Regions from separate parts of the Alteromonas sp. V450 genome, predicted to be linked through region 3. Evidence: predicted binding sites of a transcription regulator. Region 3 holds the regulator's gene; each other region holds the start of a gene.

The links. The regulator MetJ, encoded in region 3, represses methionine synthesis genes. The targets are predictions, from matches to a motif close to TAGACGTCTAGACGTCTA.
Region 1: metA (homoserine O-succinyltransferase) is a predicted target of MetJ. The motif match lies at 1,424-1,441, and genes of this name have one in related genera.
Region 2: metK (methionine adenosyltransferase) is a predicted target of MetJ. The motif match lies at 1,382-1,399, and genes of this name have one in related genera.

Annotation. Positions count from the first base shown of each region.
Region 1 covers NZ_MODU01000004.1:90,028-93,315, reverse strand. Annotated here, with positions in the region: gene BK026_RS00440 (homocysteine S-methyltransferase family protein) at 1-417, opposite strand, end outside; gene metA (homoserine O-succinyltransferase) at 421-1,359, opposite strand; gene BK026_RS00430 (DUF2802 domain-containing protein) at 1,470-1,904, opposite strand; gene BK026_RS00425 (chemotaxis protein CheW) at 1,974-2,465, opposite strand; gene BK026_RS00420 (chemotaxis protein CheW) at 2,483-3,280, opposite strand; gene BK026_RS00415 (ParA family protein) at 3,287-3,288, opposite strand, start outside.
Region 2 covers NZ_MODU01000004.1:4,169,505-4,172,792, forward strand. Annotated here, with positions in the region: gene BK026_RS18435 (hypothetical protein) at 1-65, shown strand, start outside; gene metK (methionine adenosyltransferase) at 166-1,311, opposite strand; gene tkt (transketolase) at 1,742-3,288, shown strand, end outside.
Region 3 covers NZ_MODU01000004.1:2,889,084-2,892,371, reverse strand. Annotated here, with positions in the region: gene metF (methylenetetrahydrofolate reductase) at 1-753, opposite strand, end outside; gene metJ (met regulon transcriptional regulator MetJ) at 921-1,250, shown strand; gene BK026_RS12560 (malic enzyme-like NAD(P)-binding protein) at 1,329-2,567, opposite strand; gene BK026_RS12555 (hypothetical protein) at 2,939-3,288, shown strand, end outside.

The DNA.
Region 1 (3,288 bases), 2.8 Mb from region 3:
CCCTAATACGCCGGCAACAAAACGGGGTTTATCAGGTGTTTTCGCTGTGAATTCGTCTGCTGCTTTACGCGCCAATTTAGCCGCAGCTAAATTGATATCACGTGATTGGGCCTGCATATCATAATCGGCCATAGCGATAGTCGTAGCATTAAACGTATTCGTTTCAATAATGTCCGCACCAGCTTCAAAGTAATCACAGTGAATTTGGTAAATAATGCTGGGCTGGGTAATAACCAACAAATCATTGTTACCCTTAACATCGCAGTGCCAGTCGGCAAACTGTGTTCCACGATAATCTTCTTCTTCTAACTTATGGCGCTGGATCATGGTGCCCATGGCACCGTCTAAAATAAGAATGCGTTTTTGAGCGGCTTCTGTAAGCGATGCCTGCGCGCTAGAAATTGGTCTTTGGCTCACGTTCTACCTCTTTGGCTGTGACTTTTCAGCAAGCTGACTTAAATCGTAAGGCGTGGTCTGATAGACATAATAATTCAGCCAGTTCGTAAACAATAAACTGCCGTGCGAGCGCCACTGTACAATTGGCGAACTGGCTGGATCATCCCCTTCAAAATAGTTTTTTGGTATTGCGGGCGTTTGTCCTGCCGCAATATCACGTAAATATTCGTCTTTGAGCGTATCTGGATCATATTCTGGATGGCCCGTTACAAACACCATTCGCTTGTCTTCTGACGCCACAATATACGCACCCACATCGTCAGATTCTGCCACAACACTTAACCCATCAACGCTGTTATATAGCGAGGTATTGATGTGCCCATATCGAGAATGTGGAGCGTAAAACGTGGGGTCAAAACCTCTCAATAGTTCATTGTGAGGATCGTTCACTTTATGCTTGAAAACACCGGAAAACTTTTCATCTCTGATCTGTCGGGTTATACCATAAAAGTGATACATGGCCGCATGGGCAGCCCAACATAAATACAGAGTAGAGTTAACGTGTCGCTGCGCCCACTCCAATATTGTCGTCATAGTGTCCCAGTACTTCACCTCTTCATAATCGATAAGCGCAAGAGGCGCACCGGTTACTATAAGCCCATCGTATTTTTTGTTCGCGACCGCTGAAAAGTCGTGATAGAAGGCATCCATGTGTGACTGTGGAGTATTTTTGGGTGCTTGATTATCAATTCTAATCAAGTCTACATTTATTTGTAGCGGCGTATTCGACAGCAGGCGAAGTAACTGTACTTCTGTTTCTATCTTATTCGGCATCAAATTAAGAATGCCGACTTCAAGAGGACGAATATCCTGATTGGCAGCCCTGTCCATGTCCATGGTAAAAATGTTTTCACCTAGTAGTACATTCTGCGCGGGTAACTGCTCAGGAATACGAATTGGCATAGAGGACTCCAGTGATAAATTACAATATCTGTATTGTGTCTATAACTGGCGATATGTCAACATCTTTACGTCTAGACGTCTAAACGTTTTATTGTCTGGTGGAAAAAATATTAGTTATTTTGCTTATGCACCATCATTAACATCTCAGCTTCAGCGCGAGGAATGTCACAGGCCTCGATGATTTCTTCAATGCTGGCACCTTGCTTAACTAAGTCTGCAGCACGTTGATAAAGGCGTAACGAGGGGTCCTGAAACTTCAAATCTCGGACTTGGTTTTCTAGCTCTACATGTTTTTCATCGAGTGATTGGAGGTGTCGAGTGATGACCAAACTTCGCGCTTGACTTTCATCGTGTCGGTTGACTGCATCTTTTGCTGTAATCTCGATATGTGCTATTTTTTCTTCCGCACTCGCTTTTACCGCATTGAGTTGGTTAGCCATAGCGCGAAGCTTAGCAAAAAGCACAAAAACGCTCAGGGCTAGTAGGGATGAAATTACTACCAAGAAGAGCTCAACCAGCGTGGGTGCAGTAAACTGCAAGTCCATATGCGACTACCTCAAAAAGAACAAAGCAAAGCAGCATTGCCAAGCTGCTTTGCTGCAACCTATTAAGCTTTAAATATTACTGAGTTCATCCCACTCTTCATCACTTAATAGCTTATTAAGATCAACAAGAATAAGCAGTTCGCCGTCGCGATTACTAACGCCTTGAATGAACTTAGCACTTTCTTCTGTACCAACATTAGGCGCGCTATCAATCTCAGAGGACTTGAGGTAAACCACTTCAGCCACACTATCGACCAAAATACCCACAACTTGCTCGTCAGATTCGATAATAACAATCCGCGTGTTGTCAGTTATTTCAGTTGGCGGCAGACCGAAACGCGCTCGCGTATCGATAACGGTAACAACGTTGCCGCGAAGGTTAATAATACCTAGAACGTAATCAGGCGCACCAGGAACCGGCGCTATCTCGGTATAACGCAATACTTCTTGGACTTGCATTACATTGATACCGTACGTTTCCTCACCTAAGCGATACGTCACCCATTGAAGGACTTCATCATTACTGTCAGTGGCATTGTTATTTGTACTTTTTTCGCTCATGAACCTGGCTCCCAACACTATGGCGTCTGGTCGTTACTGCCTAAACCTTTGTTAAGCATAGATATTAATTCTTCAACGTCAATTAATGCACACATTTTTTCCTTCACCATCCCCGCTAGCCAGGGACGCTTACCGGTTGTTTCGCGCCATTTAACGTCATCCGTGGTCAAATTGACCGTGTTGACCAGTTTTTCACTAGCCAACCCCCACGCACTCTCACCTAACATAATGAGGTAGCGATATTCAATCGATTGCGCGAGACTTTCATCGTACTTTTCAGGCATTACCCACTTAGCTGTATCTACAACACTCAGCTTGGACTCTCTGTGTAGCATAACTCCCATAAACCAATCGGGCTTACCAAAGAGCGGTCCTATTTTTTCTATTTGATGTATACCACCCAATGAAGTAAGCGGCACAGCTAACGTTAACCCCGCAACTTCAAAGAATAGCGCTTGGAAACGAAAACCGAGTGTATCCTTTAGTGGAAGCTTAGTCGTAGTTTCTTCAATGCGCCTTAATTCTTGAGACTCTTCTTCAATATGACTATCGCTTTCGCTGAGCACTCCATGGTTAGATTTCGCCGACCCAATAAACTGAGACACCTCTTCTACTAAAGATAGCGTGTCTGGCTCGACGTTGCTGCTCTCTTTTAGAGGCGAACTGGGCACTTCATCTGCAATCTGCTGAGATGCCTGCTCGAGAAGTTTCGCTGTGCGCGCAGTGACGTCTTGAGGAACCTCAGGCTCTTTTAGCAGGCTATCAAGGTAAGCCTCCATCACTTCTTCGCGGGCGAACGGCGATTGCTTGCTCATTATGCGTT
Region 2 (3,288 bases), 1.3 Mb from region 3:
AGTTTGGGTTACCAGACATGATGAACACGCATACGCGCGAAAATACGCCGGTATTTTCGGTGTGATACTGGGTAACACAATGCTCGCAGATTGAAGTTAACTGCTCTCCTAGAAAAAAGCCGCCAGATAAACTCTCTAGCGGCTTTGTTTAGGTGTGAGGAATTGCTAAATTGATGCTTTTAATGCAGCAGCTTTATCTGTCGCTTCCCATGGAAATTCGTCACGACCAAAGTGACCGTATGCAGCCGTTGGTCGATAGATAGGACGCTCAAGGTCAAGCATTTGAATAAGTCCGTAAGGACGTAAATCGAAGTGTTCGCGCACAAGAGCAACCAGTGTTTTTTCGTCCACTACGCCAGTACCAAAGGTATCGATGCTGATAGACGTCGGCTCTGCCACACCGATGGCGTAAGACACTTGGATTTCGCAGCGCTTAGCAAGACCTGCTGCAACAATGTTTTTTGCAACGTAGCGACCCGCGTATGCTGCGCTGCGGTCTACTTTCGATGGATCTTTTCCAGAGAATGCGCCACCGCCGTGTCTGGCCATACCACCGTACGTGTCCACAATTATTTTACGACCTGTTAAGCCGCAGTCGCCCATTGGGCCACCGATAACAAATCGACCTGTTGGGTTAATGTGAAAGCGCGTATTTCCATCAATCCATTCGCTAGGCAGTACTGGCTTAATGATTTCTTCCATGACCGCTTCGCGAACTGTTTCAGTGCTCACTGAATCACAGTGCTGGGTTGAAAGTACAACCGCGTCGATGCCCACAGGCTTGTCGTTTTCATATTTGAAAGTAATTTGGCTTTTAGCATCTGGGCGTAACCAATCTAGTTTGCCAGACTTACGCACTTCGGCTTGCTTTTGTACAAGGCGGTGAGAATAAGTGATTGGCGCTGGCATTAGTACGTCAGTTTCGTCGCTTGCATATCCGAACATCAGGCCTTGGTCACCTGCACCTTGTTCTTCTAGGCTTGCGCGGTCAACACCCTGGTTGATATCAGGAGACTGTTTACCAATTGCATTTAATACAGCGCATGAGTCAGCGTCAAAGCCCATATCTGAATGCGTATAGCCAATTTCTTTAACTGTTTTTCGGGTAAGCTCTTCAATATCTACCCATGCAGAGGTGGTCACTTCACCTCCAACTAAAACCATACCGGTTTTTACATACGTTTCGCAGGCCACCCGAGCGCGAGGGTCTTGTTCTAAAATAGCGTCAAGAACCGCATCTGAGATCTGATCAGCAATTTTGTCCGGATGTCCTTCAGACACTGACTCGGATGTGAATAAATGCGTGGCCATATATGCTCCGTAAGCGTTAAATTACCAAAATAGTCGTATATTGTACTAAAACAAGTTATAAATACCAGTCTTTACTTCTAGACGTCTAAAAGTCTTATCGTTACGAATTGTTGACACAATCTGATCACTTATACCTTGTTATAGGTTGTCGTTAGTGTTGTAACTCACATCGTTATTAAGAAACGAAGTGCTAGATGTAATTGTTTTTACTGCAAATGGAATACGTAGTTATTAAGGTATAGACCATTTTTTACTATGACTTTCACTATTGGCAATGAAAACCCATTGAACTGTAAGGTGGCATAGGTAAGAATAACGCCACATTCATTCGTATGAAGAAGTAGAGCGAACGCCTTACCTCTAGGTTCGTCTAGCTTGCCTAGCCCGCTAAGATACGAAACAAAAGATACAAAATAAATCAGGAGACAACATGCCCTCTCGTCGTGAACTCGCCAATGCAATCCGTGCATTAAGCATGGATGCCGTTCAACAAGCTAAATCTGGTCACCCAGGTGCCCCAATGGGGATGGCTGATATCGCACAGGTACTATGGGGTGATTTCTTATCACATAACCCTGCAAACCCATCTTGGGCTAACCGCGATCGCTTTGTGCTTTCAAATGGTCACGGCTCAATGTTGTTGTACTCTCTTCTTCACCTTTCAGGCTATGAACTGCCAATTGAAGAGTTAAAGAACTTCCGTCAATTGCATTCAAAAACGCCAGGCCATCCAGAATATGGTTATGCGCCAGGCGTTGAAACCACCACTGGCCCGCTAGGTCAGGGCATCAGTAACGCAGTGGGTATGGCGCTTGCCGAGAAAGTGTTAGCGGCACAGTTCAACAAAGACGGTCACAATATTGTTGATCACTACACTTACGCGTTCTTAGGCGACGGCTGCTTAATGGAAGGTATCTCACACGAGACATGTTCACTCGCCGGCACGCTAGGCCTTGGTAAGCTTATCGCGTTTTGGGATGACAACGGCATTTCAATTGATGGTGAAGTAGAAGGCTGGTTCACTGACGATACACCAGCACGCTTTAAGAGCTATGGTTGGGAAGTGATTGATGGCGTTGACGGTCACGATGCAGAGCAAGTAAAAGCCGCCATTGAAAAGGCGCAAGCGAATACGGCGCAGCCTACGCTTATTTGTTGTAAAACTACCATTGGTTTTGGCTCGCCTAATAAAGAAGGTACCGAGTCTTGTCACGGCGCGCCGCTAGGTGAAGACGAAATTGTTGCCACTCGCGAAAAGCTTGGCTGGAGCCATGGCGCGTTTGAAATACCAGACGACATTTATGCGGGTTGGGACGGCAAAGACAAAGGTTCAAAAGCAGAGAGCGCATGGAATGAAGCCTTCGCTGCCTATGAAGCCGCTTACCCTGAGCTTGCAGCAGAATTCAAACGTCGTGTTAATGGTGAACTACCTGCAGATTTCAGCGACAAAGCAGATGCTATTATTGCTGAGCTTCAAGCTAACCCACAAAATATCGCGTCACGTAAAGCGTCGCAAAATGCACTGAACGCGTTTGGTCCTCTACTTCCTGAGCTACTAGGCGGCTCTGCCGACCTTGCGGGTTCTAACCTTACCATTTGGGAAGGCAGCAAAGGTGTTGAAGCGAATGACGCATCAGGTAACTACATCTATTACGGTGTACGTGAATTTGGTATGTCTGCCATGATGAACGGTATTGCCCTTCACGGTGGCTTTAAAGCATACGGTGCAACCTTCCTAATGTTTATGGAATATGCGCGCAACGCGGTACGTATGGCAGCGCTAATGAAGCAGCCTGCAATTTTCGTTTACACCCACGATTCAATCGGTCTAGGTGAAGACGGCCCAACGCATCAGCCGGTAGAGCAGGTGGTTGCGCTACGTGCAACGCCTAACCTTGATAACTGGCGTCCTTGTGATCAGGTTGAGTCTGCTGTGTCGTGGAAGTCTGCCATTGAGCGCACTGACGGCCCAACAAC
Region 3 (3,288 bases):
AATAAGGTTACGTGTCGCTTGGTCGTCTTCGTCTAAACCATCAAACATTTTATGCAACCAGCCAGGTACATGAACGTTGGTAAAACCCGCAAATTTCACTAGCGTTTGGTAATTAGTGACAGGTAGTATGCCTGGCACAATATCTAAATCAACGCCTGCAGCTGCCGCGCGATCTCTGAAGCGTAAATAAACACTGGTATCAAAGAAAAACTGCGTAATTGCTTCTGTTGCGCCAGCTTCTGCTTTTCTTTTTAAGTTAAGTAAATCGAACTGTGCGTTTGGTGCTTCTGGGTGCTTTTCTGGATAAGCTGCTACCGAAATATCAAAGTCGGCAACGTCTTTGAGCAATGTCACTAAGTCAGAGGCATACATCTCGGTTTTATCAACGCCTTGTGGTAAATCGCCGCGTAACGCGACAATACGACGAATGCCAGAATCCCAGTAGTCTTGCGCTATTTGCTTCAACTCCTCGCGGCTAGCGTCTACGCATGTAAGATGAGGCACTGCCGCTACACCAGTTTGTTGCTGAATGCGTTTTACAACGTCGTGCGTTCTATCTCGCTCTCCGCTATTGGCACCGTAGGTGACCGACATATAACTTGGTTTCAAAGGTGCAAGACGCTCAACCGATTTCCAAAGCGTTTTTTCCATTGCTTCAGATTTTGGTGGAAAGAATTCAAAAGAGACATCTATATCACGCAGTTCCGATAGGGACTGATTTAAAGCGTCGATACCTTGTGCGTATGAAACCATGTTTTTTCTCTACTCTGATGAGGTAATGTCTTTATAGACGTTTAGACGTCTAAATTAAATAATATATGTCTAGACGTCAAGAGGTTTACACTGCTCAATTGACCTTTTCGTCAACTTGTTTAGAATTTCCAGTCATAACATAAATAAGAGTAGACCGAGTTAGCAAAATGGCAGAATGGAACGGTAAATACATACACCCCTACGCGGAGCATGGTAAAAAAAGTGAGCAAGTTAAAAAGGTCACGGTTTCTATCCCAATTAACGTGTTGAAGGCATTAACAGATGAGCGTACTCGTCGCCAAATAAATAACCTGCGTCACGCAACCAATTCAGAATTGTTATGCGAAGCTTTTTTACATGCGTTTACCGGACAGCCTTTGCCAAACGATGATGACCTTCGCAAAGACAATCCTAATCGTGTGCCTGCTGAAGCGCGACGCATAATGGAAGAAATGGGCATTGATCCTAGCTTTGAAAATGACGTGAGTGACGAATAGCAATCATTAAATTCTGTCAAAAAAAGGGCGCGAATTAAGGTATTAAAACGCGCCCTTTTCCACCGTAATTAATGAAGTTTATTGCGGTTCTGGTGACTCCGGTATACGGGCTACTCCAGACGCTATTGCCGCTTTTGATACAGCGCTAGCTATACGTTCACACAAACGAGGATCCATTGGTTTCGGAATGATGTAATCTTTGCCGAAGCATAAGCTGTCACTCTTACTCGCGGCCAGTACTTCTGCGGGCACCTCTTCTTTCGTAATTGCACGCAACGCTTCAACAGCTGCCACTTTCATCTCATCATTAATAGCGGTCGCCCGTACGTCTAACGCCCCGCGGAAAATAAAGGGGAAACACAATACATTGTTGACTTGATTAGGGTAATCTGAGCGGCCTGTCGCCATAATTAAATCTTTTCGTACCTCATGCGCAAGCTCTGGTTTAATCTCAGGGTCGGGGTTTGAGCAAGCAAAAACAATAGGGTTATCGGCCATTAAGGCCAATGTTTCTGGCGGAAGTAAATCTGGACCAGACACACCTACAAAAATATCCGCACCTTCCATAACATCTTCTAGTGTGCGTTTATCTGTATTATTAGCAAACAGCTTTTTGTGTTCGGTCAAATCATCGCGACGAGTATGAATAACCCCTTTTCTATCTAGCATGTATATTCTTTCGCGTTGCGCACCGCATTTTATAAGTAACTCCATGCAAGCTACCGCTGCTGCACCCGCTCCCATGCAAACTATTTTCGCGCTTTCGATGTTTTTTCCCTGAATTTCTAACGCATTTAGCATACCCGCCGCGGTAACAATGGCCGTGCCGTGCTGGTCATCATGAAAAACCGGAATGCTGCAGCGCTTAATCAACTCTTGTTCTATTTCAAAACACTCTGGCGCTTTAATATCTTCAAGATTAATGCCGCCAAATGTATCCGCTATATTTGCGACAGTATTAATAAATTCCTCTGTCGTTCTATGTTTGACCTCTATGTCTATCGCGTCTAATCCAGCAAAGCGCTTAAATAAAAGTGCCTTCCCTTCCATCACAGGTTTAGATGCCAAGGGGCCTAGATTACCAAGCCCTAATATTGCAGTACCATTACTGATAACAGCAACCATATTGCCTTTGGCGGTATATTTATATGCATTATCTGGGTCTTCGGCAATTTCTCTTACGGGTTCAGCAACTCCTGGGCTGTAGGCAAGTGCAAGGTCATCCACACTGTCAGCTGGCGTAGAAAGTTCAACGCGGATTTTTCCTGGAGTAGGCTTAGCGTGATAGTCGAGTGCGCGTTGTCTAAAGTCTGACATGAAATATCGTATCCTTTGAAGTAGGGTTCATTGGTTTGCTGTTTGTGCCACGCATCTGCATCTTGTTGCTTTTATTTTTGAGTCTTAATTAACGCAAATTACTGGCTTAAACGCTGCTGTTGTGTGTTAAATTTGTACCACTTGCTGCAAAGTGCTTCTGAAAAATCAGTATTATTCATAAAAGTGATAGTGGCTATTAACTTACTGATTGTAACTCTATCACAGCCTATCATCGTGTACATATCTGATCAGAATCTTTAGTATTCAATGTAGGTGAGCAGTGCTGATTAGACCAGTAAATAAACGCTATAATTGTCATTCATTAAAATGATGAGTTTTATTTCATACATACGAATTGTGTATTTGATTTAATGTTAGCGCAAAATCAACTGAATGAATTTCGATGCGATGCAAATTATGAAGAGGAATTGCTATTGACCGAGCGAAGGCTTATCGAAGTGTTAACAGAAGTATGTGAAGAAGCCAAAAACGATGATGTCGGGTTTATATGGCTAACACATTTTGGTCACTGGCGTTCACCAGAAGTTATTGCGGTATTTAGTCGTGAGTCGGATAAATTGAACGCTAGTACAAATAAATGGAATATAGACTTCATAAATAAAGTGAATATTGCAGTTGAAAGTATTAAAGCGATACCTCAATCGATTTCTTTTACCAGCGAAGAAGCGTGTAAAAAACAAAGCAAAGGCGATTGGGAAAG